DNA from 4 places in the Streptomyces sp. NPDC092369 genome. Region 4 is predicted to be linked to each of the others. Evidence: riboswitches for the same ligand, from Rfam matches in the RefSeq annotation. Region 4 holds a riboswitch; each other region holds the start of a gene.
What was found. Region 4 has a riboswitch for cyclic di-AMP ahead of ACIQI8_RS28330 (M23 family metallopeptidase). Riboswitches for the same ligand answer to the same signal wherever they lie in the genome.
Positions count from the first base shown of each region.

Region 1 (7,612 bases), on a different contig from region 4:
TCGAAACGGAGCGTGCCGATCTCTCCCCGCCGGACCTCGGCGGTCCCCCTCTCCATGTCGATGGTCAGGGCGTTGCCGCCGGGCACACTGCCCCGACCGGCGGGGCGGCCGTCGACGAGCAGGTCGTACACGCCGTCCGGGCGGAGCGGGGCGCCGACGTAGACGCGCTTGGTGGGCAGCGTGTCCAACTCGACGGCGGTCGCGCGGGTGCGGAACACCAGCCGCACGCCGGAGGGTTGGGCCTCGACCATGGCCAACTGCGGGTCGTCGCACTGGGCGCGGGCCCGCGCGGGCAGCCGGTGCGGCAGCACCCCGTGCTCGGTGTGCTCGACATCGAGGGCGCCGCGCAGCAGTTCGGCGGTGATGTAGGTGGTGGTCCAGTCGCGCTGGGGGGTGTCCATGGTCTCAACCTGTTGATAGAGGTGGGTGGTTGGTCAGGGCGCCGGCCAGTTCCGCAACAGTGAGTCGAGGGCGTCCAGAGTGCGGGTCCAGCTCTCCTGCGAGTCGGGGGCGCTGTGACTGAACCCGCCCGCCAGCTCCAGACTCACGTACCCGTGAAAGACGCTGCCGAGCAGTCGGACCGCATGTGTCTCGTCGGGTTCCGTCAGGTCGTAGCCGCGCAGGATCGCGCGGGTCATCTGCGCGTGCCGGACGCCGGCGCTCGCGGCGGCCTCCTCGGGGGCCAGCCGCAGTCGGGCCGCGTCGTAGCGGCCGGGGTGGGCGCGGGCGTAGTCGCGGTAGACGTTCGCCAGCGCGACCAGAGCGTCCTTGCCGGCCCGGCCCGCGAGCGCCGCGGCGGCCCGGTCGGCCATCTCCTCCAGGGCGAGCAGCGCGATCCTGGTCCTGAGGTCCTGCGAGCTCTTCACATGCGAGTACAGGCTCGCGACCTTGACGTCGAATCGCCGCGCGAGCGCCGAGACGGTCACGTGCTCGAAGCCGACCTCGTCGGCCAGCTCGGCACCCGCCCGCGCCAGCCGCTCCGCGGACAGTCCCGCACGCACCACAGCCGCTCCTCCCGTTGGGCTTCCGTGCTGCCGAGTATGCGTTTACCTAAACCCTTTAGGCAAATGGCTGCACGATTTAGCCGGACGGGGGAGCGGCTGAGCGGGATGCCGGCGGATACCGGTGGGTGCCGGTGGAGGTCAGACGGGACGCACGGCGATGCGGACCGCGGCCTCCCCGGCGTAGTACACGGACTCCTCGCGTACGCAGGTGCCGGGGCCCGGGGCGTGGACCATCATGCCGTTGCCGGTGTAGATGCCCACGTGGCTGAAGTTGTCGTTGTAGAAGATCAGGTCCCCGGGCCGGCTCTCGGCGAGGGGCACGACCGTACCGGCACTCGCCTGCTCCTGCGCAGCCCGCGGCAGGGCGACCCCCGCAGCCTTCCAGGCGGTCTGGGTGAGACCGGAGTCGTCGTACGAGCCAGGACCGACCGAGCCCCACACGCACGGCCTGCCGATCTGCGCACGGGCGAAGGCGATCGCCCGCTCGGCCTTGCTGCCGACGGCGGGCCCGGTGTCGGCCGGGACGCCGGTGTCGAGGACGCTCGACTGCCAGCTCTGGGCGGGCATCGCGCCGGTGTCGAGCGCGCTCGGCTGCCAGGCCTGGGCGGCCGGCACTCCGGTGTCCAGCACGCTGGGCTGCCAGTTCTGTGCGGGGATCGCGCCGGTGTCGAGGACGCCGGGCTGCCAGGACTGTGCGGGGATCGCCCCGGTGTCCAGCACGCTGGGCTGCCAGTTCTGTGCGGGCATCGACCCCGTCTCGTAGGCGGTCGGCTGCCAGTTCTGTGCCGGTGTCGCGCCGGTGTCCAGGGCGCTCGGCTGCCAGGACTGCGCGGGGATCGTCCCGGTGTCGTACGTGCTGGACTGCCACGTCTGTGCGGGGATCGCCCCGGTGTCGTAGGCGCTCGGCTGCCAGGTCTGGGCGGCCGGCACTCCTGTGTCCAGGACGCTCGGCTGCCGCAGTCGCCACTCCTCCTCGGCCCTGCGCTGGGCCTGCTGCGCCGTGTCGGACCACGGGGCGGCGGCCGGGAGGGGCGCGGCCTCGATCGCGAGGGCCGGTGCGGTCCGCTGTCCGGTGTACCGGGCGAACAGCTCACGGGCCGCGGCGAGCTTGCGCTGGTTGCGCTCCTTGGCCGTCCGGAGCGCAACCTGGCGGGTAGGTGTGGCCGGGGCTGCCGGGGGCAGTCCGCGCAGGACCGCGGGCTGGAGTTCAGGTCGGGGTGTGGAGGCGGCGGCCAGGGCGGGCACCGCGCGGCCCGTCAGTGCCGGGGCCGGGCCCGCGGGCAGCTCCGCGACCGGGCCCGCCGTCAGTTCCGCCACCGGGCGGCCGGTGGGGGCCGCGGGCAGTTGGGGCACGTCACGCCTGCGCTCGATGAGGTCGTCGCCGGGGCGCGCGGGCCGGGGCATTGCGGGGCGGGCGGGCATCCGGTCGGCCGGCAGCACCGCCGGAGCGGTCGGCCCCACCGAGCTGCGGGCCGCGTCGAACCAGCGCCGGGCGACCTTGTCGAGTTCGGGGTCCGAGGTCTGGCGCGGGATGCTGCCGGTCTGGGCGCCGCGGCCTCGGGTGCCCGCGGTCATCGCGCGGGTCGCGTTGAAGTTTCCGGTGTCGCTCTCGGCCCGGTCGTAGAGGGTGCTGACCCGTTGCTGGACCTCTTCGCGGCTCGGGCCGTCATCGGCGGCCTGGGGTGCGGCATCGGCGGTCTGCGAGAACAGGGCCACCGAGGTGAGAGCCGCCGTCGCCAAAGCGGAGTTGCGCATGCCGGGCTGGCCGAAGCCTCCCGCGCGCGGCATTCGTTCCGGCGCCATGGGAGCCGTACTCCTTCCGTACTCCGCCTACCGAGTTAGCTGTCGGGTTCGGGCGGTCACGATGTGGAAGGCATGCCCTACGGCCCTTGCCCCGAAGGGCAGTTGGGCCGATTCACCCCATGAATCGGTGGGTCCCCGGCTCCGGCTGCCACAGGGGCGAGCCGGACTCAGCGGAGGTCGCTCGACCCGACGGGGTCCGCCGGAGAGAGTCACGCGACCTGAGAATCAACTTAACCAACTTGTGTGCCCTGTGTGAAGGTTGAAGCGCGATATGTCCGATACGCTTTTGTGACCTTCGTCTTAATGGACCGTCAGAACTGGTTTCTGTGTACACACAGGTCCCGACCGGCGACTCACCGTGGCCGGAACGGGATCAGGACCCGGATCGTCAACCGGATTCAGGAACCGGCTTCGCGCTCCGCGTCCCGCTGCTTGAGGCGCGCCGCCTCCTTGCGGACCTCGGCCTGAGTGGCGCGCTCCTTCTCCAGCCACTCGGGCGCGTCCTGCTTGATGGCCTCGATCTGCTCGGTGGTGAGCGCCTCGGTGATACCGCCGCGGGCGAGACCCGAGATCGAGATCCCCAGCTTCGCCGCGACCACCGGACGCGGGTGCGGCCCGTCGGCCCGCAGCGCGCGCAGCCACTCGGGCGGATTCGCCTGGAGCTCGTCGAGCGTGGCGCGCGAGACGTCGCCCTCGCGGAACTCGGCGGGGGTGGCTTCGAGGTACACACCCAGCTTCTTCGCCGCGGTGGCGGGCTTCATGGTCTGGGTGCTCTGGTGCGACTTCATGGTGTCCAGGGTATCGATCGTGTGAGAGCCCGCCGACCACGGACGGTAATCTGGCGGGGTGACAGGCTCCGCAGACCCCGAGGCATCCCCCACGTTCCGGCTGGCATACGTCCCGGGAGTGACGCCCGCCAAGTGGGTGCGGGTCTGGAACGAGCGGCTGCCCGACATCCCCCTCGTCCTCAGCCAGGTCGAGGCCGCCCAGGCGCCCGAGCTGCTGCGCGCCGGTGCGGCTGACGCGGCCTTCGTACGGCTGCCGGTCGACCGTACGTTCCTCAGCGCGATCCCCCTCTACACCGAGACGACGGTCGTCGTAATCCCCAAGGACCACGTGATCACGGCGGTGGAGGAGGTGACCGTGGGCGATCTCGCCGACGAGGTCCTCTTCCACCCCCTGGACGACGTCTTCGACTGGGACCGGCCGCCCGGGGAACCCGCCTTCGAGCGCCCCCCGACCACGGTCGACGCCATCGAACTGGTCGCGGCGGGCGTGGGCCTGCTGATCGTGCCCCAGTCCCTGGCCCGGCTCCACCACCGCAAGGACCTCACCTACCGTCCGGTCGTGGACGCCCCGGAGTCGAGCGTGGCCCTGTCCTGGCCCGAGGACGCCACCACCGACCTGGTCGAGGACTTCATCGGCATCGTCCGCGGCCGCACGGCCAACAGCACCCGGGGCCGCAAGGCCGCCGACCCCGAGCCGAAGACGAGGCGAGCCGAACCGACCACCGCCCGTCGCAAGCCCGCGACGCCCTCGAAGCCGACGGCCCGCGGTGGCCGGGGCGGTACGGGCGGTGGTGCCAGGGGCGGTGGCGCCAAGGGCGGTGGCAGGCGGGGCAAGCCGCGCGGCCGGTCCTAGTCCACGTCTCCTCAGGACAGGTCTGGCCGCTTACGGGACGAAGACGGCCCTCTCCGCCGTGCCGACGACCTTCGCCCCGTCGCTTCCGCCAAGCAGCCCGCCGGTCACCCACGCGTCCACCGTCGACCGCACCCGCGCCACGAGCGCACCCTTGTCACCGAACGGCGCTCCGGCCCAGATCTCGTCCAGCAACGTCGTGCCGTCGGCCTTCACCGGATTGGCCACGCCGGAGTCGGTGTTCCCGAGGACGACTCTCGGCTCCACGCGCCTGAAGTAGGCATGGGTCGGATCCTCCGTCCCCTCGAAGAAGGGGGCGAACTCGATGCCGTCCAACGTGTAGTGGAGGGGCCTGTCGGTCACGGGGGCGAGGGACGGCAGCAGATCACCCGACAGACCGGCGTTTCGGTAAAGACCCAACTCCAGGTAATCCGTGGCCGAGTCGCGGGCGACCAGGTTGACCGGACCGTGGAAGAGGGTCTGGAGGGTCGGATCGTCCAGCGCCTTTTCGACCCGGAGCCGGAAGGGCACGGCGACGCGCACGGTGTCCCCGGCACGCCACTTCCGGGACACGGCGAAATAGCTGCCGGGTGTCGGACTCCCGGGCGCCGCCCGCCCGTTGACCGTGACGCGGAAGCCGGCCGTCGCCCAGGACGGCACCCGTATCCGCAGTTCGAAGGTCGCGGCGCCGTCCCCGACGGTGAGAGTGGTGCCCTGCTCGCGGGGATAGTCGGTCGTCTGGGTGACCGTGACTCCCTTGTCCGCCCAGGTCAGTCGGGACGGGCTGAACAGGTTGACGTACAGGGCGCTGCCGTCGGACGCGGCGAAGTACACCGAGTCCTGGTACTTGGTGGCGCTCTCCATGCCGGTGCCCTCGCAGCAGGTCGTGCCCTGCTTGGGCGTGTAGTCGCGCACATGCCCCGGCGTCAGCCCGATGAAGTAGGTGACGAGCGGCTTCTCGGCGTCCGCCGTGTCCTGCTTGGAGCCCAACACCTGGTTGTAGAGGGCCCGTTCGTAGTAGTCCAGGTACTTGGAGTCCTGCTCGTGGAAGAACAGCGTCCGGCTGAGCTTCAGCAGGTTGTACGCGCAGCACGTCTCCGCTGTGGTCGCTGCGATCGTGCCCGCGATCACGTCCCGCGCCTTCCAGAACTCGCCGGTGCTGGTGCCGCCGATGCCGTACATGCGATGCGGTACGGCCATGCCCCAGAAGTTCTTCGCCGCGGTCAGGTAGCGCTCCTCGCCCGTCGCGTCGTACAGGCGGACCAGGCCGGTGAAGATCGGGATGTGCTGGTTGGCGTGCAGTCCGTCGAGCGTGTCGGTGTTCGCGGCGCAGGCGTCGATCAGCCTGTCGAGGTCGAAGAGGCGGGCCAGCGCCAGGTGTTGGGCCGTTCCGGTGAGCGCGTGCAGATCGCAGATCGCCTCGACGACGCCCCCGAACTCGCCGCTGGAGAAGATGCCCCACATCCGTTGCAGAGTGGCGGCGGGCAGCACGGACAGACGCGCGTACATCCAGTCACCCATGCCGGACGCGAGGTCCAGCGCCCGGCCGTCGCCCGTGGCGGTGTAGGCGTCCAGCAGGCCGCGGAGGATCTTGTGCGCGGTGTAGTAGGGCGCCCACACCCTCGTGTAGTCGCTGCCGGTCATCGACTCCAGCAGGATGAACTGCGTCTCCGGGTACGCGGCCAGGAATCCGGGATGGCTCGGGCCGCCCCACGTACGGCGCAGCGTGGCGGTCAGACCGCGCCCGGAGCCGTCCGCGAAGCTGCCGCCACCGCTCTCGTCGAAGGCGTACGAGGCCAGGTCCCCGCGACCGGCCGAGCTGTCCGCTGCCCGGCTGCCCTGCAACTCGGCGATCTCGGCGGCGGACAGGGTGCGCGACCAGACGTCGAACCCGCCGAAGGCGCCTGAGAGGACGGGGTCGGCGGGGTAGGTGGAGCGGCCGAGCCAGTGGTGGGCGAGGGGGCCGAGGGCGGCCGGGGTGAGGGTCATCGCCGTGTTCCGGGCCACGGCCGTCCCGTTGACGTAGAGCGTCCCGGTGCCGTCCGCGAGGGTCACCGCGAGGTGGCTCCACTCGTTCGACGGCAGTGCGGACGTGCCGTTCAGACCCTGCTCGTCACCGGCCCCGCCCGTGGTGACGGCGAAGCGCGGGACGCCGTTCGCGTTGCGCGCGGCCAGGTAGAGATAGCGGGTGGTGTCGTTGCCGAAGTCGAGGACTCGTGCCCAGTTGTCGTCATGCACGGGCTTCACCCACGCGGCGAGGGTGATCGCGGCGGCGCCGAGCACGGCCGGCGGCAGCTCGACGTACTGGTAGGACCCGCGCTCGTTGAGGGCGGCGGACCCGAACCGGCCGGACACGCTCAACACGTTCGGATCCGCGCGCAGGGCGGCTCGTACGTCGGTCAGCGCGCCGACCATCGCGGCGATCCGGTCCGCGAACACCTGCTCGCCGGTGCCGGCCCAGGCCTGGGAGAGCATGGTCAGGAAGTGCCCGGTGTAGTGGCCGCGGAGATTCCCGTTCGCCTCACCGTCGAGCCCCTCCCATCCGCCGGGCGCGACCGCGTCACCGGTCGACAGCCCGGCGTTGGCCCGGAAGACCTGCAACAGCCGGTTCACGTCGTACCCGCGGGCGTGGTCGAGCATCAGCCGCCGCTTGTCGGCGAAGAGACCTGCCCCGAGCGTCACCTCGTCGAGTGCGAAGGGGCGCACGGTCCAGGCGGTCGGGACGGCGGCGGCCGAGGCGGTGGCGAGGGTTGCGAGGCCGGTCGTCGTGTGGGCGATCGCCGACGTGGTCGTGGGGGTGGCCGCGCCGAGGGCGGCGGCCTGCAGAAGGGATCGTCTGGAGAGGGGCGGTGCCATGGGTGCTCCTCAACGGGTCCGGCGATTTCGGGGTGTCCTGCGATGCCGAGCTGTTCGGCATCGCGAACGCCGTACGAAAGGTCGACCAGACGATAGAGAGGAGGCGGGTGAGGGTCAACGGGTCGGGAGGGTTCGGTTCCGGTCGGGCAGGACACCTCGCGGAGCGACCCGGTGGTGACAGAATCGGCGACGTGGACCGGGGGATCCTCGAACGCGAGCCCGAGCTGGCGCGACTGGCCGCGGCCGCACGGCAGGCGGCGGGCGGTGCCGGTTCGGTGGCGCTCGTCTTCGGTGAGGCGGGGATCGGCAAG
Region 1 covers NZ_JBIVQP010000007.1:83,096-90,707, reverse strand. The annotation lists gene ACIQI8_RS35480 (GDSL-type esterase/lipase family protein) at 1-401, opposite strand, end outside; gene ACIQI8_RS35475 (TetR/AcrR family transcriptional regulator) at 435-1,004, opposite strand; gene ACIQI8_RS35470 (NlpC/P60 family protein) at 1,143-2,807, opposite strand; cyclic di-AMP (ydaO/yuaA leader) riboswitch at 2,816-2,990, opposite strand; gene ACIQI8_RS35465 (DUF5997 family protein) at 3,206-3,595, opposite strand; gene ACIQI8_RS35460 (LysR family substrate-binding domain-containing protein) at 3,654-4,448, shown strand; gene ACIQI8_RS35455 (beta-L-arabinofuranosidase domain-containing protein) at 4,479-7,301, opposite strand; gene ACIQI8_RS35450 (ATP-binding protein) at 7,493-7,612, shown strand, end outside.
Region 1: another riboswitch for cyclic di-AMP. It lies ahead of ACIQI8_RS35470 (NlpC/P60 family protein); the one in region 4 lies ahead of ACIQI8_RS28330 (M23 family metallopeptidase).

Region 2 (7,612 bases), on a different contig from region 4:
GGGCAGAGCCGTTCAGTCAGGGGAGATGAAGATGTCGATCCACCGCCATCAACTCAGCAGGCGCAGCATCCTTGCCGGGGCAGCAGCTGTCGGCCTCACCGGCACCCTCGCCGCCTGTGGCGGTTCCGACGACGACTCCGGCGAGAGCGGCGGGCCGGTCAAGCTGACCTACTGGGCCTGGGCGCCGAACATGGACAAGGTCGCCGCGATCTGGAACAAGAAGAACCCGGACATCACGGTCACCGTGTCCAAGCAGGCGGCCGGCAAGGACATCGTCTCCAAGCTGATCACCGCGAAGAAGGCGGGCAACGCCCCCGACCTGATCCAGGTCGAGTACCAGTCGCTGCCGACGCTGGTCTCCAACGACGTCCTCGCGGACATCTCGAAGTACGCGAAGTCCGCCAAGTCCCAGTTCGCCGAGGGCCTTTGGGGCATGGTCACGCTCGGCACGGACGCCGTGTACGCGATACCGCAGGACTCCGGGCCGCTGATGTTCTTCTACCGCGAGGACCTGTTCAAGCAGCACAACCTGACCGTCCCCACCACCTGGGACGACTTCGCCAAGACCGCCCGCGCCGCCAAGAAGGCAGTTCCGAACGCCTACCTGACGACGTTCTCCTCCAACGACCCCGGTCTGTTCGCGGGGTTGGCGCAGCAGGCCGGCGCCAAGTGGTGGACCGTGGGCGACGGCGGCAAGTGGACCGTCGGCATCGACGACGCGGCGACCAAGAAGGTCGCCGACTTCTGGGGCGGCCTGGTCCAGGAAGGCGCGATCGACAACCAGCCGATGTACACGCCGGCTTGGAACAACGCGCTGAACAAGGGCACCCACCTCGCCTGGGTCTCCGCCGTGTGGGCGCCCGGCGTGCTGGTCAGCTCGGCCCCCGACACCAAGGGCAAGTGGCGGATGGCGCCGCTGCCGCAGTGGAGCGCGGGCGAGGACGTCACCGGCAGTTGGGGCGGTTCCTCCACCGGCATCTCCACGGACTCCAAGCACGCCGAGGCCGCGACCAAGTTCGCGAACTGGCTGAACACCGACCCGGAGGCGCTGGCCGCCCTGGTCAAGGAGGCCGGCATCTACCCGGCGGCCACCAAGGGCCAGTCCGGCTCGGTGCTCACCCCGCCGGCGTTCTTCCCGAACCAGACGGACTTCTACGACACGGCCGCCAAGATCGCCGCGACCACGGCCGCCTCCGCCTGGGGCCCGAACGTCCAGGTCGCCTACGACACCTTCAGCGACGCCTTCGGCAAGGCCACCAAGGCGAAGAAGTCCGCCCAGTTCGACACCGCGCTCGCCACCATGCAGTCGGCGACCTTCACCGACATGAAGAAGCAGGGCTTCAAGGTGACCGAGGCATGACCAGCACTCCGCTCAAGGGCTCCGACCGGCTGACGGCCGGGCCCTTGGCGGACGGCACCGCCCCCTCCGTCCGCCCCCGCCGCCTCCGTCGCCGTGGCCGCAGCGCGCCGTACTGGTTCCTTCTGCCGGCCGTGCTCCTGTTCGCCGCCTTCACCGTCGTACCGATCGGGTACGCGGTGTGGCTCAGTCTCCACAAGGTCCAGGTCAAGGGCATCGGCCTCGGCAAGGGCGCCCGCGAGCAGGTGTGGAACGGCATCGGCAACTACACCGACGTCCTCGAGGACTCCGAGTTCGGCCACAGCGTCCTGCGCGCCTTCGGCTACGGCCTGATCGTCATCCCCACGATGCTCGGTCTGGCGCTGGTCTTCGCGCTGATGCTGGACACCCCGCAGGCGCGCAGCGCCAAGTTCGCGCGCCTCGCGATCTTCCTGCCGTACGCCGTCCCGGGCATCATCGCCGCCCTGATGTGGGGCTTCCTCTACCTCCCGACGGTCAGCCCCTTCTACTACCTCCTCCGTGAGTTCGACCTGCCGCAGCCCGACCTGTTCGACGGCGGCAACCTGTACCTGTCCTTCGCGAACATCGCGGTGTGGGGCGGCACCGGCTTCAACATGATCGTGATCTACACCGCCCTGCGCTCGATCCCGCAGGAGATCTACGAGGCCGCCCGCATCGACGGCGCCTCCGACCTGAAGATCGCCCTGCGGATCAAGATCCCGATCGTGCTGCCCTCGCTCGTGCTCACGTTCTTCTTCTCGGTCATCGCCACGCTCCAGGTCTTCACCGAGCCGATGGCGCTCAAGCCGCTGACCAACGGCCTCTCCAGTTCCTGGAGTCCGCTGATGGCCATCTACGATGCCGCCTTCCTCAGGTCGGACATCTACGGCGCGTCCGCCACCGCCGTGGTGCTGGCCCTGGCGACCTTCGCGCTCTCCTTCACGCTGCTGCGCGTCTCCGACCGCTACACCCGGGAGGACCGGGCATGACCCCCCTCACCCTCACCGCCGACCAGGGCCTCAGCAGGCCGAAGCGCACCGCCTGGGTGCCCACCGTGGTGCTGATCATCGGCTCGCTGTACTGCCTGATCCCCGTGGCCTGGGTGGTCATCGCGGCGAGCAAGGGCCAGGGCGAACTGTTCTCCACCTTCACCTTCGCCCCCGGCACCGGCTTCCTCGACAACTTCAAGGAGCTGAGCTCCTACCGGGACGGCATCTACTGGGAGTGGATGGCCAACTCCCTTCTCTACGCGGGCGGCGGCGCCCTGCTCTCCGCCGCGGTCTCGGCCGCCGGCGGCTACGCACTGGGCCGCTTCGCCTTCAGGGGACGGGAGTTCGTCTTCAAGCTGATGCTGGCCGGCGTCCTGGTCCCGAGCATCGTGCTCACGGTCCCGCAGTATCTGCTCCTCTCGAAGCTGGGCCTGGCCGACTCGTACTGGTCGATGCTCCTGCCGTCGATCCTCTCCCCGTACGGCGTCTACCTCGTCCGCATCTACGCGGCCGCCTCCGTGCCCGCCGAACTCCTCGAAGCCGCCCGCATGGACGGCGCGAGCGAGTGGCGGATCTTCTCGCGGATCGCGGTGCCGATGATGATGCCGGGTCTCATCACGGTGTTCCTGTTCCAGTTCGTCGGCATCTGGAACAACTTCCTGCTGCCGTACGTGATGCTCGCGGACGACACCAAGTTCCCGATCACGCTGGGCCTCTACACCCTGCTCAACCAGGGCGCCTCCCAACCCGCGCTCTACACGCTGGTCATCATGGGCTGCTTCCTCGCGATCCTGCCGCTGATCGGACTCTTCCTGGTGATCCAGCGCTTCTGGTCCCTGGACCTGCTCAGCGGATCCGTCAAGGCCTGAGCCGAACCGCCCGCCACCGCACCGGACTTCCCCCCACCGCACCGACCCGGCAGAACGAGGACCATGGCCACCAGTCCGAACGGCCGCCGCAAACCGCCCACCATCCATGACGTGGCCCGGGAGGCAGGGGTCTCCCGGGGGACCGTCTCGCGGTTCCTGAACGGGGGCCACTACGTCTCGCCCGCCGCGCGCACCGCCGTGGAGTCGGCGATCAGGAAGACGGGTTATGTCGTCAACCGGCATGCCCGCAGCCTGAGTACGGGACGGTCGGACTCGGTGGCGTTCCTCCTCACCGAGCCGCAGGAGAAGTTCTTCGAGGACCCCAACTTCAACGTGCTGCTGCGCGGGTGCACCGAGCACCTGGCCCGGCACGACATCCCGCTGCTGCTGATGCTGGCCTCCTCCGAGGACGACCGGCGCCGCCTCACCCGGTACATCACCTCGGGTCACGTCGACGGCGTGCTCCTCGTCTCCAACCACAGCGGCGACCCGGTCGCGGCCGAACTCCGGGACGCCGGAATCCCGTTGGTGGCCTGCGGCAAGCCCGTCGGCCTCGGCTCCAAGGTCAGCTACGTGGCGGCGGCCGACCGCGAGGGCGCCCAGGAGATGGTGCGCCATCTCATCGCCCGCGGCCGACGTCGTATCGGCATGGTCACCGGACCGCTCGACACGGCGGGCGGCCCCGACCGGCTGGCCGGTTACCGCGACGTCCTCACCGAGGCGGGCCTGCCCTTCGACCCCGCGCTCGTGGTCGAGGGCGACTACCGCCGCACCGGCGGAGAGCAGGCGGCCCGCCGGCTCCTGGACCGGGCCCCGGACATCGACGCGGTGTTCGTGGCCTCCGATCTCATGGCCCTGGGAGTCGTCAACACTCTTCAGCAGTACGGCCGTTCGGTCCCCGATGACGTCGCTGTCGGCGGCTTCGACGACTCGGCCGCGGCCACCGCGGGCACCCCGGCCCTCACCACCATGCGCCAGCCCTACGACCGCATCAGCGCCGAGATGGTCCGCATGCTGCTCGCGCAGATCGCCGGTGAGGACACGGCGGGGGTGCTGCTGCCGACCGAGCTGGTGATCAGGGAGTCGGCGTGACCGGACCACCGGCCACCGCTCCACGCACATGTAGTCAGCAACCGTCCGGTTCGCGTCGAGTTAGCCGGGCTTTCCATCCGTATTCTCTGATCATGGCCGCACCCCTCGCATATTCACTCATCGCCACGGACCTGGACGGCAGCCTGCTCCGGGGCGACGACACCCTCTCCGACCGGTCCCTCGCCGCGCTCGCGCGGGCGGTCGGCGCCGGGGCCCGCCATCTCGTCGTGACGGGACGGCCGGCCCCGAGAGTGCGTCCGCTCCTCGACGAGCTGGGCAGCAAGGGGCTCGCGGTGTGCGGGCAGGGCGCGCAGGTGTACGACGCCGGCGCGGACCGGCTGCTCTGGTCGGTCACGCTGGACCGGGAGTTGGCCGAGACCGCGCTCGGCAAGATCGAGGCGGAGGTCGGGCAGGTGTACGCGGCCGTGGACCAGGACGGCGTGGACGGACTCACGCTCATCGAGCCCGGCTACCTCATGCCGCACCCCACGCTGCCCGCGGTCCGGGTCGGCCGCCGCGACGACCTGTGGCACGAACCGATCAGCAAGGTGCTGCTGCGCCATCCCGACCTGTCCGACGACGAGTTGGCCACCACGGCCCGCACAGTGGTCGGTTCACTGGCCACCGTCACCATGTCGGGACCCGGCACCGTCGAACTCCAGCCATGCGGCGTCACCAAGGCGACCGGCCTCGCCCTGGCCGCCCGCCACCTGGGCCTGGGCCCGCACGAGACGATCGCCTTCGGCGACATGCCCAACGACATCCCCATGTTCGACTGGGCCGCCCACGGAGTGGCCATGGCCAACGCCCACCCCGAACTCAAGGCGGTGGCGGACGAGGTGACGACATCGAACGAGGACGACGGCATCGCCGTCGTCCTCGAAAGACTCTTCTGAGAGTGACCCTTACCGGGTGGCTCAGTAGGCTCCATAGACGTTGTCGATCGAGCCGTACACCGCCGCCGCGTACTTGCAGGCGGCCGTGATGTTCGCGACCGGGTCGTACGGGTCGAACGACGTGCCGGCCACGTGGTACGCGGCGAACGTCGGGTCGATCACCTGGAGCAGGCCCTTGGACGGGGTGCCGGCCGCGGCGTTGGAGTCCCAGTTGTTGATGGCGTACGGGTTGCCGGACGACTCACGGATCACGTTGCGGTAGATGCCGTCGTAGGTGCCAGGGATCCCGTTCTGCGCCATGACCTGGAGCGAGGCGCGGATCCAGCCGTCGAGGGTGTTGGAGTACCCCAGCGACGCGGCGGTCACCGTCGACGAGGGAGCCGCGGACGCGGTGGTCGCGCCGATGACGGGGAGGGCGAGCACCGCGGCCCCCGTGCCGAGCACGGCGAGCTTGCGGGCGAGGCGGGAGTTGCGGCTACGGCGGTGCTGAGCGGATGCAGGCATGACGAGGTTCCTCTCCGTCGCCTGCGAGGTGAGCTGTCGGGTTCGGGCTGGGAGGTGCCCGGCCACGCCCTCGCGGACGTGACTTAACCCCGAGCCGTCCCGGTCGCGATGACCGGTCCGGCGACTTACCTGGGTCCCCCGCTCCTGCCGTGCGGTGAGTTCGTGACTGGGATGCCGGGCGGCGGCAGGATTCGGCGTTCCACCCGACAGGGCGGGAACGTATGCGAGAGCACATGTCCGGAACAAGTACCGGATTCACACATAGACCCTCTTGACCTTGGTCTGAGGCCTATGAGGCGCTTGATCCTTTGCGCCTGCCAAGGGTCAACTGGCAAGCGGCGAAAGGCGGAACGCCGACATGTCGGGACACAGGGCACGCACAGAAGCGCGTGACCCAAGTCACGGCGGGATGAAGAGCGGCAAAACGGGCATTCATCCTCAACTGGCAGTTCTCGGAATCCTCTTCTCCCAGGTCCGGTGAAAGATCACCTCGCCGCCCTCGGTGCAGATCACCTCATTCGAGGCAATAAAGTCCTTTTCGTCGCAAGTAATCTCCGACCGGGTGCGCACGGTGGTGTCCCAGGCCAGCTCCGGCCGGTGCAGCCGGATCGACCAGTCCGACCGGGCGCGCGCCGACAGTGGGTCCCTCTCGTCGATCGTGTACGTCTCCAGCGCGTCCTCGGTGAACTCCAGGCCGTCCGGATACACGCGTGTGCCGCCGTGCCGCGGGTCCACCTCCAGCCGCCACTCACCCTTCGCCACATCCCGCACGACCACCCGCTCCGGCCGCGGCTCGTCCAGCGTGGGCGGGTAGTTGACCCCGATCGGCTCGGCCTCCTCGGGCTCCCCGAAGCGAATGTCGTACGTCAACTCCTGCTCTCGCACAGGGAGTTCGAGCGCGCTGCCCTCCGGGTCCATCGTGAAGCCGGCCGCCGACTCCGGCTGGGGCCAGATCCACGGCCAGTACGCCGAGGACACCGCGAGCCGGATGCGATGCCCGGCCGGAACGGCGTACCCGATGCCGTTCAGCTCGAAGGTCACGTCCTCCACCGCGCCCGGCGTCCAGGGCACCGCCCGCTCCCGCCCGAACCGCGCCGACAGGTTCAGCACACCCCGGGTGACCAGCGTCGACGAACCGTCCGGCGCCACATCGCACAGCCGGGCGATCACCTGCCCCCGCGCCACCTCCGAGGTCAGCCGCAGCCGCACCCTCGGCCGCCCCAGCACCCAGGTCTCCGCCGGCACCTCGAACTCGAAGCACGCGGAGCGCGCGTCCTCGTCCCGCTGGTCCGGCGGCAGATCGGCGTCGTTCCCGAAGGGGAAGAACCGGCCCGCGTCCACGCCCGTGTGCATGGGGGACCGGACGATCGCGGGGGCGCCCCGCAGTCCGTACGTCGTCGTCTTGACGTGCGGCGAGGGCCAGGCCGGCTCGCCGACCCAACGGCCCGGCAGGGTGTCGTGGACCGTCGCCGGCGGGTGCGAGTCGCTGACGTAGGAGCGCAGGAGGGGGTCGGCCATGACGCCGGTGTCCTTGCCCTTGAGCCAGTGGTCCCACCAGCGCAGGGTCTCCTGGAGGAAGCCGATCGCCGGGCCCGGCGGCAGGCCGCGGTCCGGGTACTGGTGGGACCACGGGCCGATCAGCCCCCGCACCCGGTCCGCCGGGAGGTGCTCGACGAGCCGCAGCACGGCGTCGCGGTACGGGTCGTGCCAGCCGCCCACCGCCAGGACGGCGGCGCCGATCGCGTCGTAGTCCTCGCAGACGCTGCCGTGCCGCCAGTACTCGTCCCGGGTCTGGTGGGCGAGCCAGGTGTGGATGAAGGGGTCGACGGCCTCCAGCCGCTTCAGCCACATGTCCCGCCATTCCTCGCCCACATGGAGCGGGTCCGGCGGGCGGGAGACGAAGGC
Region 2 covers NZ_JBIVQP010000003.1:1,321,647-1,329,258, reverse strand. The annotation lists gene ACIQI8_RS23015 (ABC transporter substrate-binding protein) at 26-1,360, shown strand; gene ACIQI8_RS23010 (carbohydrate ABC transporter permease) at 1,357-2,346, shown strand; gene ACIQI8_RS23005 (carbohydrate ABC transporter permease) at 2,343-3,215, shown strand; gene ACIQI8_RS23000 (LacI family DNA-binding transcriptional regulator) at 3,279-4,307, shown strand; gene ACIQI8_RS22995 (HAD family hydrolase) at 4,400-5,203, shown strand; gene ACIQI8_RS22990 (transglycosylase SLT domain-containing protein) at 5,225-5,707, opposite strand; cyclic di-AMP (ydaO/yuaA leader) riboswitch at 5,713-5,914, opposite strand; gene ACIQI8_RS22985 (CocE/NonD family hydrolase) at 6,146-7,612, opposite strand, start outside.
Region 2: another riboswitch for cyclic di-AMP. It lies ahead of ACIQI8_RS22990 (transglycosylase SLT domain-containing protein); the one in region 4 lies ahead of ACIQI8_RS28330 (M23 family metallopeptidase).

Region 3 (7,612 bases), on a different contig from region 4:
TCGCGCCGACCAGGTCCTTGATCTTGGCGATCACCTTCTCCGGGCCGACGGTGAAGGGCAGTTCGGTGACGATCAGGCCCTTGCGGCGGGCGGTCACGGTGTCGATCTCGACCGTGGCGCGGATCTTGAAGGTGCCGCGGCCGGTCTCGTACGCGTCCCGGACGCCGGCGAGGCCGACGATGCGGCCGCCGGTGGGCAGGTCGGGGCCGGGGACGTGCTTCATCAGGGTGTCCAGATCCGCGTTCGGGTAGCGGATCAGGTGGCGGGCGGCCGAGATGACCTCGGCGAGGTTGTGCGGCGGCATGTTCGTCGCCATACCGACGGCGATGCCCGAGGAGCCGTTCACCAGCAGGTTCGGGAAGGCGGCGGGCAGGGCGACCGGTTCCCGCTCCTGGCCGTCGTAGTTGGGGCTGAAGTCGACCGTGTCCTCGTCGATCGACTCCGTCATGAGGCTGGTGGCCTCGGCCTGCCGGCACTCCGTGTACCGCATGGCGGCCGGCGGGTCGTCGTTGCCGAGCGAGCCGAAGTTACCGTGGCCGTCGACGAGCGGCACGCGCATGGAGAACGGCTGGGCCATGCGCACCAGGGCGTCGTAGATCGACGCGTCGCCGTGCGGGTGCAGCTTGCCCATGACCTCGCCGACCACGCGCGCGCACTTCACGTAGCCGCGGTCGGGGCGCAGTCCCATCTCGTTCATCTGGTAGACGATGCGGCGGTGCACCGGCTTGAGACCGTCCCGGGCGTCCGGCAGGGCTCGTGAGTAGATGACCGAGTACGCGTACTCGAGGAAGGAGCCCTGCATTTCGTCGACGACGTCGATGTCGAGGATCTTCTCCTCGTACGAGTCGTCGGGCGGCGGGGTCTTCGTACTACGGCGGGCCATCGCTGCCGGCTCCTCTTTTCTGGTAGCTCGCCTACGGGTCGCTCACATGGGTGCCGCGCCCCTCCGGCTCACTCTTGCTGAAGCGTGAACGGTATCTGACGCGACCATTGTGGACCGAGGCACTGACAACCCGGACGAGGACCCGACATCGACCCGTGTGCCCGGCGTGCCCGCAGGCTACGCGATCCGCTCAGGGCGTACGTCCACCGGGAACTTCGCCGACCGTCCGCGCGCTTGCATACAGTGGCAGGACCGGCAGGAAAACCCCGTTTCCCACCGCAGCATTCGCGATCGAAGGGACGTACATGCCCATGGGTCACACGGCCACGGACCAGGCAGACACCGGCGGCCTGACAGCGACCGAGCACCGCCTGGCCAACGGCCTGCGCGTGGTGCTCTCGGAGGACCACCTGACCCCGGTCGCGGCGGTGTGCCTCTGGTACGACGTCGGCTCGCGCCACGAAGTCAAGGGGCGCACGGGTCTTGCTCACCTTTTCGAGCACCTCATGTTCCAGGGCTCGAAGCAGGTCAAGGGCAACGGACACTTCGAACTGGTGCAGGGTGCGGGCGGTTCGCTCAACGGCACCACCAGCTTCGAGCGCACCAACTACTTCGAGACCATGCCCACCCACCAGTTGGAGCTCGCCCTCTGGCTGGAGGCCGACCGCATGGGCTCCCTGCTCGCCGCCCTGGACGAGGAGTCCATGGAGAACCAGCGGGACGTGGTGAAGAACGAGCGCAGGCAGCGCTACGACAACGTCCCCTACGGCACGGCGTTCGAGAAGCTGACCGCGCTCGCCTACCCGGAGGGCCACCCCTACCACCACACGCCGATCGGTTCGATGGCCGACCTGGACGCGGCGACCCTGGAGGACGCGCGCGCGTTCTTCCGCACGTACTACGCGCCCAACAACGCGGTTCTGTCGGTCGTCGGCGACATCGACCCGGAGCAGACGCTCGCCTGGATCGAGCGGTACTTCGGGTCCATCCCGGCGCACGACGGCAAGCCCGTCCCCCGTGACGGCGCGCTGCCCGACGTCATGGGCGGGCAGTTGCGCGAGGTCGTCGAGGAGGAGGTGCCGGCGCGCGCGCTGATGGCGGCGTACCGGCTGCCCGAGGACGGCACGCGCGCGAGCGACGCGGCCGACCTCGCGCTCACCATCCTCGGCGGCGGCGAGTCGTCCCGTCTCTACAACCGCCTTGTGCGGCGCGACCGTACGGCCGTCGCGGCCGGCTTCGGTCTGCTGCGGCTGGCCGGCGCGCCCTCGCTCGGTTGGCTGGACGTGAAGACGTCCGCCGAGCACGAGGTGCCGGAGATCGAGGCCGCCATCGACGAGGAGCTCGCCCGGTTCGCCGAGGAGGGCCCCACCGCCGAGGAAATGGAGCGCGCCCAGGCCCAGTTGGAGCGCGAGTGGCTGGACCGGCTCGGCACGGTCGCGGGCCGCGCCGACGAACTGTGCCGGTACGCCGTCCTGTTCGGCGACCCGCAGCTGGCTCTGACCGCCGTGCAGCGCGTCCTGGAGGTGACCCCGGAAGAGGTCCAGGAGATCGCCAAGGCCCGACTGCGCCCCGACAACCGCGCGGTGCTCGTCTACGAACCCGTCGCCCCCGAGTCCGCCGAGCCCGCCGAGCCCGCCGAGCGCACCGAGCCCACCGAGAACGAGGAGGCGGCCAAGTGACCGAGCTCGCCGCGATGGAATTCCACCCGCAGCCCCAGGCCGGCGAGGCCAGGCCGTGGGCGTTCCCGGCCCCCGAGCGCGGGACGCTCGACAACGGCCTGACGGTCCTGCGCTGCCAGCGCCCCGGCCAGCAGGTCGTCGCCGTGGAGGTCCTCCTTGACGCGCCCCTGGAGGCCGAGCCGGCCGGTCTGGACGGCGTCGGCACGATCATGGCGCGGGCCTTCTCCGAGGGCACGGACAAGTACTCCGCCGAGGAGTTCGCCGCCGAACTGGAGCGCTGCGGCGCGACGCTCGACGCGCACGCCGACCACCCCGGCGTCCGGATCAGCCTCGAAGTGCCCGCCTCGCGCCTGACCAAGGCCCTCGGCCTGCTGGCCGATGCCCTGAGGGCGCCTGCGTTCGCGGACAGCGAGATCGAGCGCCTGGTGCGCAATCGCCTCGACGAGATCCCGCACGAGCTGGCCAACCCCTCCCGGCGCGCCGCCAAGGAGCTCTCCAAGGAGCTCTTCCCGGCCTCCTCGCGCATGTCGCGCCCGCGTCAGGGCACCGAGGAGACCGTCAAGAACATCGACTCGGCGGCCGTACGCGCCTTCTACGAGAAGCACGTTCGTCCGGCGACCGCCACCGCCGTGGTCGTCGGCGACCTCACCGGCATCGACCTCGACGAGCTGCTCGGCGACACCCTCGGCGCCTGGACCGGCTCCTCGGCCGAGCCGCGTCCCGTGCCGCCGGTGACCGCCGACGACACCGGGCGCGTGATCATCGTGGACCGCCCCGGCGCCGTACAGACGCAGCTGCTCATCGGCCGCGTGGGCCCCGACCGGCACGACCGCGTGTGGCCCGCGCAGGTGCTCGGCACGTACTGCCTGGGCGGCACCCTCACCTCGCGCCTCGACCGCGTCCTGCGCGAGGAGAAGGGCTACACCTACGGCGTACGGGCGTTCGGGCAGGTCCTGCGGTCCGCCCCGGACGGCACCGGGGCCGCGATGCTCGCCATCAGCGGCTCCTTCGACACCCCGAACACCGGTCCGGCGCTGCAGGACCTGTGGACGGTGCTGCGCACGCTCGCCGAGGGCGGTCTGACCGACGCCGAGCGCGATGTCGCCGTGCAGAACCTGGTGGGCGTGGCGCCGCTGAAGTACGAGACCGCGGCGGCCGTCGCGAGCACGCTGGCCGACCAGGTCGAGCAGCACCTGCCCGACGACTACCAGGCGACGCTGTACCGGCAGCTCGCCGCAACCGGCACCGTGGAGGCCACCGCGGCCGCCGTGAGCGCCTTCCCGGTGGACCGTCTGGTGACCGTGCTGGTCGGTGACGCGGCGCAGATCAAGGAGCCCGTGGCGGCTCTCGGCATCGGCGAAGTCACCGTCGTGGCGGCCGAGTAGGGCCGGGCGGAGGCGGAGCGAGCGCCACGCGCGCGTGGGGGCCCTGGTGACGGAAGCGTCACCAGGGCCCCTGTATGTCCGAATTGAGGGAGAGGTTGCCTGTCTGCCCTGTGGCATGCGCTACAAAAGCCGTGATCCGTTTGGGGATTGAAAGTTGTCCCGTTTAGCGTCATCCGGGCTGTCCGTCAGGCACCGCGCCGCATCCGCGGCACCGGGCAGTCATCGCCGAGTCCCCGTACGGCGCGAGCCAGGGGAGCCGGGGACCCATATCGAGAGTCCCTGGGGTGAATCGGACGCCCGCGCTTCGCGAGGGGGTCCGTAGGAGACCTTCCTGCTCCGAACCCGTCAGCTAACCCGGTAGGCGAGAAGGAAGGAAAGGACCACCCAGTACATGGCGTTCACCTGCGCCACCGGGAAGCACCGACGTCCCAGCCGGATGAAGCGCACCACCGCCCGTGCGGCGGGCGTCGCGGCACTCGCCACCACCGGCGTCGTCGGCACCCTGGCCGCTCCGGCGCTCGCCGCGGACAACTCCGCGGAGCACGTGGAGAGCGCGGCCGAGCAGACCGGTTTCACCCCCGTCATCACCATCGGCGACACGATCGCCGACAAGATCGACGCCCAGGCAGACGCCCAGAAGGAGGCGGCCCAGGAGGCCGCTCTCAAGAAGGCCGCGGCCGAGGCGGCACGCAAGAAGGCCGCCGCGCGGGCCAAGGAGGAACGCGAGGCCAAGGAGCGCGCCGCCCGCGCCGCCGAGCGCAAGCGCCTCAACACCTTCGTCGCGCCGATCTCGAACTCGTACGTCTCGACGGGTTACAAGAGCGGTGGCTCGCTGTGGTCCTCCGGCAGCCACACCGGCATCGACTTCCACGCGGCCAGCGGCACGACCGTCCACGCGGTCGGCTCCGGCACGGTCGTGGAGACCGGCTGGGGCGGTTCCTACGGCAACCAGGTAGTGATCAAGATGAACGACGGCACGTACACCCAGTACGGTCACCTGTCGTCCATCGGGGTCTCGGTGGGCCAGACGGTCACCCCCGGGCAGCAGATAGGCCTCTCCGGCGCGACCGGCAACGTCACCGGGCCGCATCTTCACTTCGAGGCCCGCACGACCCCCGAGTACGGCTCGGACATCGACCCCGTCGCCTACCTGCGTTCGCATGGTGTGAACGTCTGACGACGGACCGCGAGATCTTCTTCAGCCCCGGCTCCCCGAGCCGGGGCTTTCGGTCTTTCTGTCCGCTCTCTGTCCAAAAAATATCCCTCGATTCCGGCCCCCCGTCGGAAATTCCCGCTGATTGCAATAGAGTCACTGAACACACGTCAACCGGCGACGTTTCACGGGGATTAAGACGGAGGTCGGACATGCGTATTCCGGCGCACTCGGTGTGCACGGCCATCCGGGACGACATCGTCGCCGGTGTCTACGAGCGCGGCGGCCGGCTCACCGAGGAACTCCTGGCGCGCCGCTACGGCGTCTCGCGTGTCCCCGTCCGGGAGGCCCTGCGCACGCTGGAGGCCGAGGGCTTCGTCGTGACCCGGCGGCACGCGGGCGCGTGCGTCGCGGAACCGACCGAGCAGGAGGCCGCCGACCTGCTGGAGATGCGCATGCTGCTGGAGCCGCTCGGCGCGTCCCGGGCCGCCCAGCGGCGCACCGAGGCCCACCTCAAGGTGCTGCGCGGCCTGGTCAGGCTGGGCCAGGAGCGCGCCAGGAGGGGCAACAGCGAGGATCTGCGCTCCCTGGGGGGCTGGTTCCACGAGACGCTCGCGCAGGCCTCCGGCAGCCAGGCGCTGACCTCGACGCTGACCCAGCTGCGTCACAAGATCGCCTGGATGTACGCCGTGGAGGCGCCGGCCAACCCCGTGGAGTCCTGGGCGGAGCACGGCGCGATCGTCGACGCCGTGGCGCGCGGGGACGCCGAGCGCGCGCGGGCGATCACCGCCCTGCACACCGAGCACTCGACGAGTGCGCACCGGCTGCGCTTCGGCGGCGGGGAGCGCGCCGAGCGTGTGAGGAACTCGCAACATCCCGTAAACATGTCGGGTGTGCGGCATTAACACGGGCGCCGTATACAAAGAGAAGGTAATTCCAGGGGGATTATTCCTGCTGCCCGAATTCGGGAAATTCGAAGGGCTCGCCCGGTAATTCGGGCGAGCCCTTCGGAGTTGCGGGACGGCGGCGTCCAAGTGACGCGTACCGCATCCCTCAATTCGATTTTCAGACGGTCTCGGGAAGCTCCTCGAGCCCCTCGGCGACCAGCTTCGCAAGCCGGTCGAGCGCGGCGTCCGCGCCCTCGGCCTCGGAAGCGAGGACGATCTCCTCGCCGCCCTGGGCGCCCAGGCCCAGCACGGCGAGCATGGAGGCCGCGTTGACGGGGTTGCCGTCGGACTTGGCGATCGTCACCGGGACGCCTGTGGCCGTGGCGGCTCGGACGAAGATGGAAGCGGGGCGGGCGTGGAGGCCCTCGGCCCAGCCGACGTTGACGCGGCGCTCAGCCATGTGATGCTGCCCTTCAGTGTCTCAGGTTGTCTAGACCATATTGTCTAGACCAGTTTTCCATAGCGTGTCGTCGGGCCGCGGCCTCGGCCCCACTCACACCCTCCCACCGTCCCCGGCGGGCAGGCGTGTTCCCCACAGACTGCCTCGCGCCGTTGTCATACGCGAGCCGTACGCTGGGGCCCATGCAGACCTCGTCGGACCGGCACGAGTACCCCGCCCACTGGGAAGCCGACGTCGTGCTGCGCGACGGCGGTACCGCGCGCATCCGCCCCATCACCGTCGACGACGCGGACCGCCTGGTCAGCTTCTACGAGCAGGTGTCGGACGAGTCGAAGTACTACCGCTTCTTCGCGCCCTACCCGCGCCTGTCCGCGAAGGACGTCCACCGCTTCACGCACCACGACTTCGTGGACCGGGTGGGTCTCGCGGCCACGATCGGCGGCGAGTTCATCGCCACCGTACGCTATGACCGCATTGGTCCCGAGGGTACGCCCGCCTCCGCCCCCGCCGACGAGGCCGAGGTCGCCTTCCTCGTCCAGGACGCCCATCAAGGACGCGGCGTGGCCTCCGCGCTCCTCGAGCACATCGCCGCCGTCGCCCGTGAGCGCGGCATCCGCCGCTTCGCCGCCGAGGTGCTGCCCGCCAACAACAAGATGATCAAAGTCTTCATGGACGCCGGCTACACCCAGAAGCGCAGCTTCGAGGACGGCGTCGTCCGCCTGGAGTTCGACCTGGAGCCCACCGACCGCTCGCTCGCGGTCCAACGCGCGCGTGAACAGCGCGCCGAGGCACGGTCCGTACGCCGGCTGCTGGTGCCCGGCTCGGTCGCCGTGATCGGGACCGGCCGCACGCCCGGGGGAGTGGGCCGCAGCATCCTCGACAACATCAAGGGCGCCGGGTTCACCGGCCGGCTGTACGCGGTGAACAGGGCCTTCCCCGAGGACCTCAAGGAGCTGGACGGGATCGCCGCCCACCGCTCGGTGCGGGACATCGACGGACCCGTCGACCTCGCGGTCGTCGCCGTACCCGCCGACCACGTCCCGGAGATCGTCACCGAGTGCGGTGAACACGGCGTACAGGGACTGGTCGTGGTCTCCGCCGGATACGCCGAGAGCGGCCCCGAGGGACGCGACCGCCAGCGCGAACTCGTCCGCCACGCGCGCAC
Region 3 covers NZ_JBIVQP010000001.1:2,120,956-2,128,567, reverse strand. The annotation lists gene ACIQI8_RS09260 (DNA topoisomerase (ATP-hydrolyzing) subunit A) at 1-883, opposite strand, end outside; gene ACIQI8_RS09255 (M16 family metallopeptidase) at 1,189-2,562, shown strand; gene ACIQI8_RS09250 (M16 family metallopeptidase) at 2,559-3,947, shown strand; cyclic di-AMP (ydaO/yuaA leader) riboswitch at 4,161-4,326, shown strand; gene ACIQI8_RS09245 (M23 family metallopeptidase) at 4,339-5,124, shown strand; gene ACIQI8_RS09240 (GntR family transcriptional regulator) at 5,313-6,005, shown strand; gene ACIQI8_RS09235 (HPr family phosphocarrier protein) at 6,166-6,447, opposite strand; gene ACIQI8_RS09230 (GNAT family N-acetyltransferase) at 6,630-7,612, shown strand, end outside.
Region 3: another riboswitch for cyclic di-AMP. It lies ahead of ACIQI8_RS09245 (M23 family metallopeptidase); the one in region 4 lies ahead of ACIQI8_RS28330 (M23 family metallopeptidase).

Region 4 (7,612 bases):
GCGGCGCTGATAGCGATCGTCGCCAACAGCTTCGCGACCAGATGGATCGCCACGGCGACCGCGGACCCCTCCAGCGCGGACACCCTCGGCGCGACGGTGATAGCGCCGATCGTCGAGGAGTCGGCCAAGGCCGCGGCCGTCCTGCTCCTCTTCCTGTTCCGGCGCCGGGACTTCACGGGGATCGTCGACGGGGTGGTGATAGCCGGCGTCACCGCCACCGGCTTCGCGTTCACCGAGAACATCCTCTACCTCGGCACCGCCTTCGGCACCGACCAGCTGACCGGCGACCGCGGCATCGCCTCCGTCACCGCGGCGACCTTCTTCGTCCGCATCATCATGTCGCCGTTCGCGCACCCCCTCTTCACCGTCTGCACCGGCATCGGCTTCGGCATCGCCGCGCTCTCGGGGGACCGCCAGCACCTGCGCCGCGTCCTCGCCCCGCTGTCGGGACTGCTGCTCGCGATGGGCATGCACGCGATCTGGAACAGCTCGTCGACGTTCGGCGAGTACGGGTTCTTCGGGGTCTACGCCGCGTTCATGGTGCCCTCGTTCGGGCTGCTGACCTGGCTGGTCATCTGGACCAGGCAGCGCGAGCTGCGGACCGTGCGCGAGGAGCTGCCCGCCTACACGATGGCCGGCTGGCTCACCCCCGCCGAGCCGTTCGCCCTCGGCTCGATGCGCGCCCGCCGCCTCGCCCGCGACTACGCCACCCGCCACTACGGCAAGCCCGCGGCGAGGGCGGTCGCCCAGTACGAGGCGTACGCGACCTCCCTGGCCTTCCTGCGGCACCGGGGGCGCCGCGGCCGGGCCGGTGCCGACTTCGTCGTACGGGAGAGGGAACTGCTCGCCGAGTTGTGGCGCCGCAAGGACGTGGCCCGTCCGGCGCTGGACTACGCGGCCAGGGCGACGGCCCCGCCGGTCGCGGTGACCGCCCCGCCCTGGCCGGTGCACGGGGTGTACGGGTATCCGGCGCAGCCCGCCTATCCGGCGTCGCCGTATCCCGCGTACAACCCGTATCAGCCGTAAATCAATCGCGTAGAGCCACGGATCGGTCAGGCCGACGCCTGCGTCAGGCGGCTGATCTCCGTCTCCGTCAGGGTCAGGTCCGCCACCGCCAGCAGCGCCGGCAGCTGGTCCAGCGTGCGCGCGGACGCGATCGGCGCGGCCACCGTCGGCTGGGCGGCGAGCCAGGCCAGGGCCACGGTCGCGACCTGCGCGTCATGGGCGGCGGCGATCTCGTCGAGGGCGGTCAGGACGCGCAGGCCCCGCTCCGACTCCGCGTAGGCGCCGGCGCGGCCCGCCCGCGCGCTCTCGACCGTCGTACCGGGCCGGTACTTGCCGGTGAGGAAGCCGGCGGCCAGGGCGAAGTAGGGGACGGCGGCGAGGCCCGCGGTGGCGGCGATGTCCCGCAGCTCGCCCTCGTAGGTGTCGCGGGAGACGAGGTTGTAGTGGGGCTGGATGGCCACGTACCGGGCCAGGTTCTCGCGGTCGGAGAACTCCAGGGACTCCCGCAGCCGCTCCGGCGTGATGTTGGAGACGGCGATGTTGCGCACCTTGCCCGCCCGCACCAGCTCGTCGAGCGCGCCGATGATCTCCTCGACCGGCACCTCGGGCTGGTCGAAGTGGGTGTAGTAGAGGTCGATGTAGTCGGTGTCCAGGCGGCGCAGCGAGGCGTCGGCGGCGGCCTTGATGTTCGCGCCGGACAGGCCCTTGTACTCGGGGTGCTGGCTGACCTTGGTGGCGATGACGACATCGGAGCGGTTGCCGCGGGCCTTGACCCACTTGCCGATGATCGTCTCGGACTCGCCGCCCGAGTTGCCCTCGATCCAGGACGAGTAGGAGTCGGCGGTGTCGACGAAGTTGCCGCCTGCCGCCGTGTAGGCGTCCAGGACGGCGAAGGAGGTCGCCTCGTCCGCCGTCCAGCCGAAGACGTTGCCGCCGAGGGAGAGGGGGAAGACCTCCAGGTCGGAGGAGCCGAGCTTGCGCAGTGAAGTCATGCTTCACATCAACGCCCACCCTGGAGGCCGGTCTTCCGTGAAAGCCGCAAAGTTCCCGTAAACAAGCGGAGTCCGCTGTTCCGGGAACCTGGCGACGACTGCCGGCGCCTATGGGTGGCGCCCTGTGTCAGGGGGTGAGGCCCTTGCTGCGCAGCCACGTCATCGGGTCGATGCCGTCGGCCTGGCCGTTCGGGTGCACCTCCAGGTGCAGGTGCGCGCCGGTCACGTTGCCGGTGGCGCCCACGCGGCCGATGACATCGCCGGTGGCGACCTTCTGGCCCACGCTCACGCCGATCGACGACTGGTGGCAGAACCACAGCTCCGTACCGTCGTCGAGGGTGAGGATCGTGCGGTAGCCGTACGAGCCCGCCCAGCCGGCCTCCGTGACCGTGCCGCTGTGGATGGCCTTGATGAGCGTGCCCGTGGGGGCGGCGAAGTCGAGGCCCGTGTGGTACCCGGAGGACCACAGGGAACCGGCCTGCCCGAAGGTGCCGGTGATCGTGTACGAGGCGACCGGCAGCCGGTACTGCGTGGCCAGCTCCACCAGTTTCGCGGCCTCGGCCTTCTTCTTGGCCTCCGCCTCCGCCTTCTTCTTCGCGGCGGCGGCCTTGGCGGCAGCGGCCTTCTCCGCCTTCGCGGCGGCCTCGTCGACCTGCTTGGAGAGGGAGGCCTCGGTGGCGTACTGGACCTTGCTGTCGACCTGGACGCGCTGCGACTCGGCCTGCGCCATGATGCGGTCGCGCAGCACCTCGCCGGCATCCTTGGTGCCCTGCGCGGTCTCCGTGGAGGTCACGCCGACGCTGCTGAGCGCGGTCGCGGACCCCTTGACGGCGGGGCTGGAGGTCTCGCCGAAGACCGAGCCGACGTTGGGCAGGTCGGGCACGGAGATGGAGACCGGCGGCTTGCCGGTGTTGGCGCTGGCCATGCCGCCCGCGCCGACGGCGGCTATGACACCGACGCCCAGAACCGTGGAGCTGCGGGCGAGTCCCCCGCCGCGCTGCTTGGAGACGCGGTGGCGACCGCGGTTGGGGCGGACGGAATCCTCGGTGGGGTTCCATTCCTCCCAAGGGCCCTCGTCGGTGCGGGGTCCGCCGTAGCCGAAGATCTCGTTGTCACGCTGGCTCGGCACGAACGGGGCCGCCGGGGCAGGGGGGTTGGACGCCACCTGGGCGTACTCCTTCCTTCCTTCTCGCCTACCGGGTTAGCTGACGGGTTCGGAGCAGGAAGGTCTCCTACGCGCGTAAACCGGTCGTGCGTACACGACGGACTACGTGCGATTCACCCCAAGTTGGTGGTTCCCCGGTTCCCTTGCGGGATTCGGCACGTGCGCACGGAGCCGACTCTTGTGACGGCTGGGACGACCGCGCTGCGTTATCGAACGTTAATAGACACGGGGTGGGGATTCCAAGCTGTTCGGCTTGATCATTAACGTTTTCACGCAGGACGTTCAGGCCATGACCGGTGAAATTCGGGCGAGTTGACCAAGCCCGGGAATGCCTGGAGGTGTTGACGGTATGTCAGTTGCTGCGCGGAGGGCGTTCACCTGCTCACCGGGCGTGACAACAGCCGAAGTGAGGAGCGGGACGCGCGCGGGAAAAGACTCAGGGCCGGAGTCCGATGATCCGGACTCCGGCCCTGGGCCGTTGGTAGCGGGGACAGGATTTGAACCTGCGACCTCTGGGTTATGAGCCCAGCGAGCTACCGAGCTGCTCCACCCCGCGCCGTTGTGTTCTCCACTGTACGCCATTCGCGGGACGGGAGTGACCAAGGAGCAGCCGGGCCGGTCAGGCGGCCGGGTTTCCGGCGTGGGTCAGGGTCTCCCAGGAGACGAAGAGATCGTCGGTACCGGCCGGGCGGGTCTCCTCGGCCAGCTTGTGGGCGGCGGGGACGGAGCCGCCGAGCCGGTCCTCCAGGTGGTTGAGGGCGACCTCCAGGTCGGGACCCATGTTCCGGTCGACCTTGCCACCGCACAGCCACGCGGGCGGGTTCTCGCCCAGCTGGTAGCGGGCATGGAGGGCGAGGGCCGCGGTCAGCCGGTCCTTGACCTCGCCGTACAGGTCGACGCCCTGGTGCCAGGCCGTCTCGGCGATGTGCGCGGTGGCGGCGAGCGAGTAGCCGACGTGCTTGAAGTTGCGGCAGGTCTCCTGCGCGACGCCGTCCTTGTACGTCCCCTGCCTGAACCAGTACGTCGTCAGCTTCTGCGGCGTGTTCATGGTCGAGCCGGCCACGGTGAGCGGGACCTTGCCGTCCTTCTCCAGGTAGAAGTAGGCGGGCACACGGTCGCGGAAACGGGCCAGGGCGGCGTCGAAGGCCTTGTGGTCGTTGGTGAAGACGGCGATGCCGATCGCCGCGTCGGTCATCGCGAGGTCCCAGTTGCCGTTGTAGTCGGGCAGCTTCTCGGTGACGAGCGGCTGATAGGCGGTCCGCAGCATCCTCTCGAACCGCGCCACCCGGTCGGCAGGCCACCCGGCCCCCGGCGCGTACCGCACGATCTCCGCCGCGCGCGTCCATGTCGACCCGGCCCACGCGGTCTGCAGCCCCGCGTCCTCCTCGGAGTGCCGCTTGATCTTCGCCGACCAGGCGTCCATGATCTCGCGCGCCTTGAGCGCGTGCTCCTGCTTGCCGGTGACGCTGAAGAGCAGTGCCTGCGTGTACGCGGCGATCGCGTCCTCCCGCTCCTCCACACACCCCTGCGCGACCTTCCCGCCCCAGGGACAGTCGACGTTCTCGTACGGCTCGGGCCGGTACTTGTACGACCCGTACTTGCTGTCGCGCATCGCCAGGAACGCCTTCAGCCACGGCTGCTTCCCGGCGGTCACGTTCTTTCGTACGGAGTCCAGCTGCGCCTTGCTGACGAGCACGCCGGGGTGGGTGAACGTGGCGTCCGGGGGGAGGGCGCGGGCCATGGTCCGGGTACCGGTGTCCGTGCTGCCGCACGAGGCGAGGGTCACGGCGAGAAGGGGCGCGATCAGGAGCACGGCGGCTCGTTTTCGGGATGGCCTCACTGCTACCAGTACCTCCGCTTGTGTCCGTTCGGGGTCTCTCGCAGAGTGACCGCTCGGGGAGTGGGGCGCAGGATCTGTTGGGCCGATCGGACCGACGGAGCAGTGGTGCGGACGTCAGGCCAGGAGGTGGGAGTTGGGCGCCTTCGCCCGCTCCTCGTACTCCGGGATCACGACCACCTCGGCACCCTCCGCCGCCAGCAACCCGTTCCCGTCCGCCGCCGTCACGAAGGTGTCCGGCTCGCGCCACGCCGTCACCACCCGGCGTACCCCCGCGTCGAGGATGAGCCGGGCGCAGGGCTTGGGGCGGGAGGCCCGGTGGGCGCAGGGTTCGAGACTGCTGTAGATCGTGGCGGAGGCGAGACGCGGGTCGGTGGGGGCGAGCTTGGCCAGGGCCGCCTCCTCGGCGTGGACCACCGGGTCGCCGTCCTCGCGGGAGTGGCCGCGGGCCAGTTCCGTGCCGTCGGCGGCGACCACGACCGCGCCGACGCTGAAGGCGGTGTCGGAGGGCGGGCACTGGGTGGCCAGTTCGCAGGCGAGGCGGAGCCAGTGGTGGTCGGCGGCGGTGGGGAGGGGGCCGGTGCCGGGGGCGGTGGGCTCGTAGCGCATGAGGACGACGTCCTCGATCCGCCGGGTTTCGAGGAGTCGGAGGCGACCGGGCTGGTAGGGGCCCGGGCCGAAGAGGCGGGGCGCGGTCGGGGTGCCCACGAAGAGCGGGGACAGGACCAGGTGGAGTTCGTCCGCGAGGCCCTGCCGCAGGAGCTGGGTGTGGATCGTGCCGCCGCCCTCGACCATGAGGCGGTCGATGCCGCGTGCCTCGTGGAGGTGGGTCAGGAGTTCGCGCCAGTCCAGGTCGGGGCCGAGCGGGACGACGTCGGTGGCCAGGCCCAGGGCGTGCGCCCGGTCGGCGCCCTTGTCCGTCGTGTACAGGACCTTCTCGCCGCCCGTGTGCCAGAAGTTGGCGGCCGGGTCGAGGTCGCCGGTGGCGCTGACCGTGACCTTGAGGGGGTACTCCGGCCGGCCCGAGGCCACGCGGGCGGCGCGACGCTCGGGCGAGTTCACCAGCAGGCGGGGGTTGTCGGCGCGGATCGTGCCGGCGCCGACCAGGATCGCGTCGACGGACGCCCGTACCTCGTCGACGCGGTCGAAGTCGGCCGGGGAGGAGAGCAGGAGGCGCTCGGGGCCGGTGTCGTCGAGATAGCCGTCGAGGGAGACGGCGGCGGACAGCAGGACGAACGGGTGGGGCATCGACGCGCTCTCTCTGCGAGACGGAGCTGGGTTCGAGCTCTCTCAAGGCGGGGCTTGGTTCAAGTTTGAAACAAACCTACACTGGTCCCATGACGACTCGCTGGCTCACTCCCGAGGAGCAGCGCGCATGGCGCGCGTACATCGCCGCATCGCAGCTCCTGGAGGACGCGATGGACCGGCAGCTCCAGCAGGACGCCGGCATGCCCCACCTGTACTACTCCATCCTGGCCAACCTCTCCGACGTACCGGACCACCGGCTGCGGATGACCGATCTCGCCGGGCGGACGAAGATCACCCGAAGCCGGCTGACGTACGCGGTGACCCGGCTGGAGAAGGACGGTCTGGTACGGCGTGAGGGATGTCCGTCCGACAAGCGGGGCAGCACCGCCGTGCTCACCGACGCCGGTATGGAGACCCTGGTGCGGACCGCTCCCGGGCACGTCGAGACGGTCCGCGCGGCCATCTTCGACCACCTCACCCCGGAACAGGTGGGTCAGCTGGAGGAGATCAGCGCGGGGATCGTGCGGGCGCTGGAGGGCGACGGGTCCGAGGCCACGCGGGAGGACGTCCCGTGGCGCCGCCGGTCGTCCTCGCCCTGTTCGTGAGCAGGCTCACAAACCCGTTGCTTCAAATTTAAAACATAGGGTAGGGTCCGTGACCATGGATCTGCTTCAGTTTTGAAGCAGATCGGTACTCGTCCACCGGACCGGGAGAACCCGCATGCCTGACTTCCCTGCCGCAACGCCGCGCTCCCGCGTCCGGGTCCCGCTGCGCTTCCAAGACGGCTACAGCGTCGACTCCGAGATGGTCACCTTCCACGGCCTGACCGACGGCCAGGAACACGTGGCGGTCGTCCTGGGCCAACCGGCCCCCGGCACCACCCCGTTGGTCCGCCTGCACTCCGAGTGCCTGACCGGTGACGTCTTCGGCTCGGCCCGCTGCGACTGCGGGCCGCAGCTGCGCGAGGCGGTGGAGCGCATAGCCGACCGCGGCGGCGTCCTGCTCTACCTGCGCCAGGAGGGCCGGGGCATCGGTCTCTACAACAAGCTCGACGCGTACGCCCTTCAGGACCAGGGCCTGGACACGTACGAGGCGAACGCGGCCCTGGGTCTGCCCGAGGACGCCCGCGACTACACGGCGGCGGCGCAGATGCTCCGGTCCCTCGGGATCGACGAGCTGGACCTGCTGTCCAACAACCCGGACAAGGCCGACCAGTTGCGCTCCCTCGGCATCGCCGTCCGCGACCGCGTCCCCACCGGCGTCTTCAAGACCGCGCACAACGTCCGCTACCTGCGCGCGAAGGTCCTCCAGACCCACCACACGCTGCCGCTGGGCCAGTTGACGGAGCTGAACGCGGGCTGACGG
Region 4 covers NZ_JBIVQP010000005.1:20,434-28,045, forward strand. The annotation lists gene ACIQI8_RS28320 (PrsW family intramembrane metalloprotease) at 1-1,026, shown strand, start outside; gene ACIQI8_RS28325 (aldo/keto reductase) at 1,053-1,997, opposite strand; gene ACIQI8_RS28330 (M23 family metallopeptidase) at 2,125-3,162, opposite strand; cyclic di-AMP (ydaO/yuaA leader) riboswitch at 3,173-3,330, opposite strand; tRNA gene ACIQI8_RS28335 (tRNA-Met) at 3,642-3,718, opposite strand; gene ACIQI8_RS28340 (alginate lyase family protein) at 3,782-4,903, opposite strand; gene ACIQI8_RS28345 (dihydrofolate reductase family protein) at 5,117-6,247, opposite strand; gene ACIQI8_RS28350 (MarR family winged helix-turn-helix transcriptional regulator) at 6,337-6,852, shown strand; gene ribA (GTP cyclohydrolase II) at 6,968-7,609, shown strand.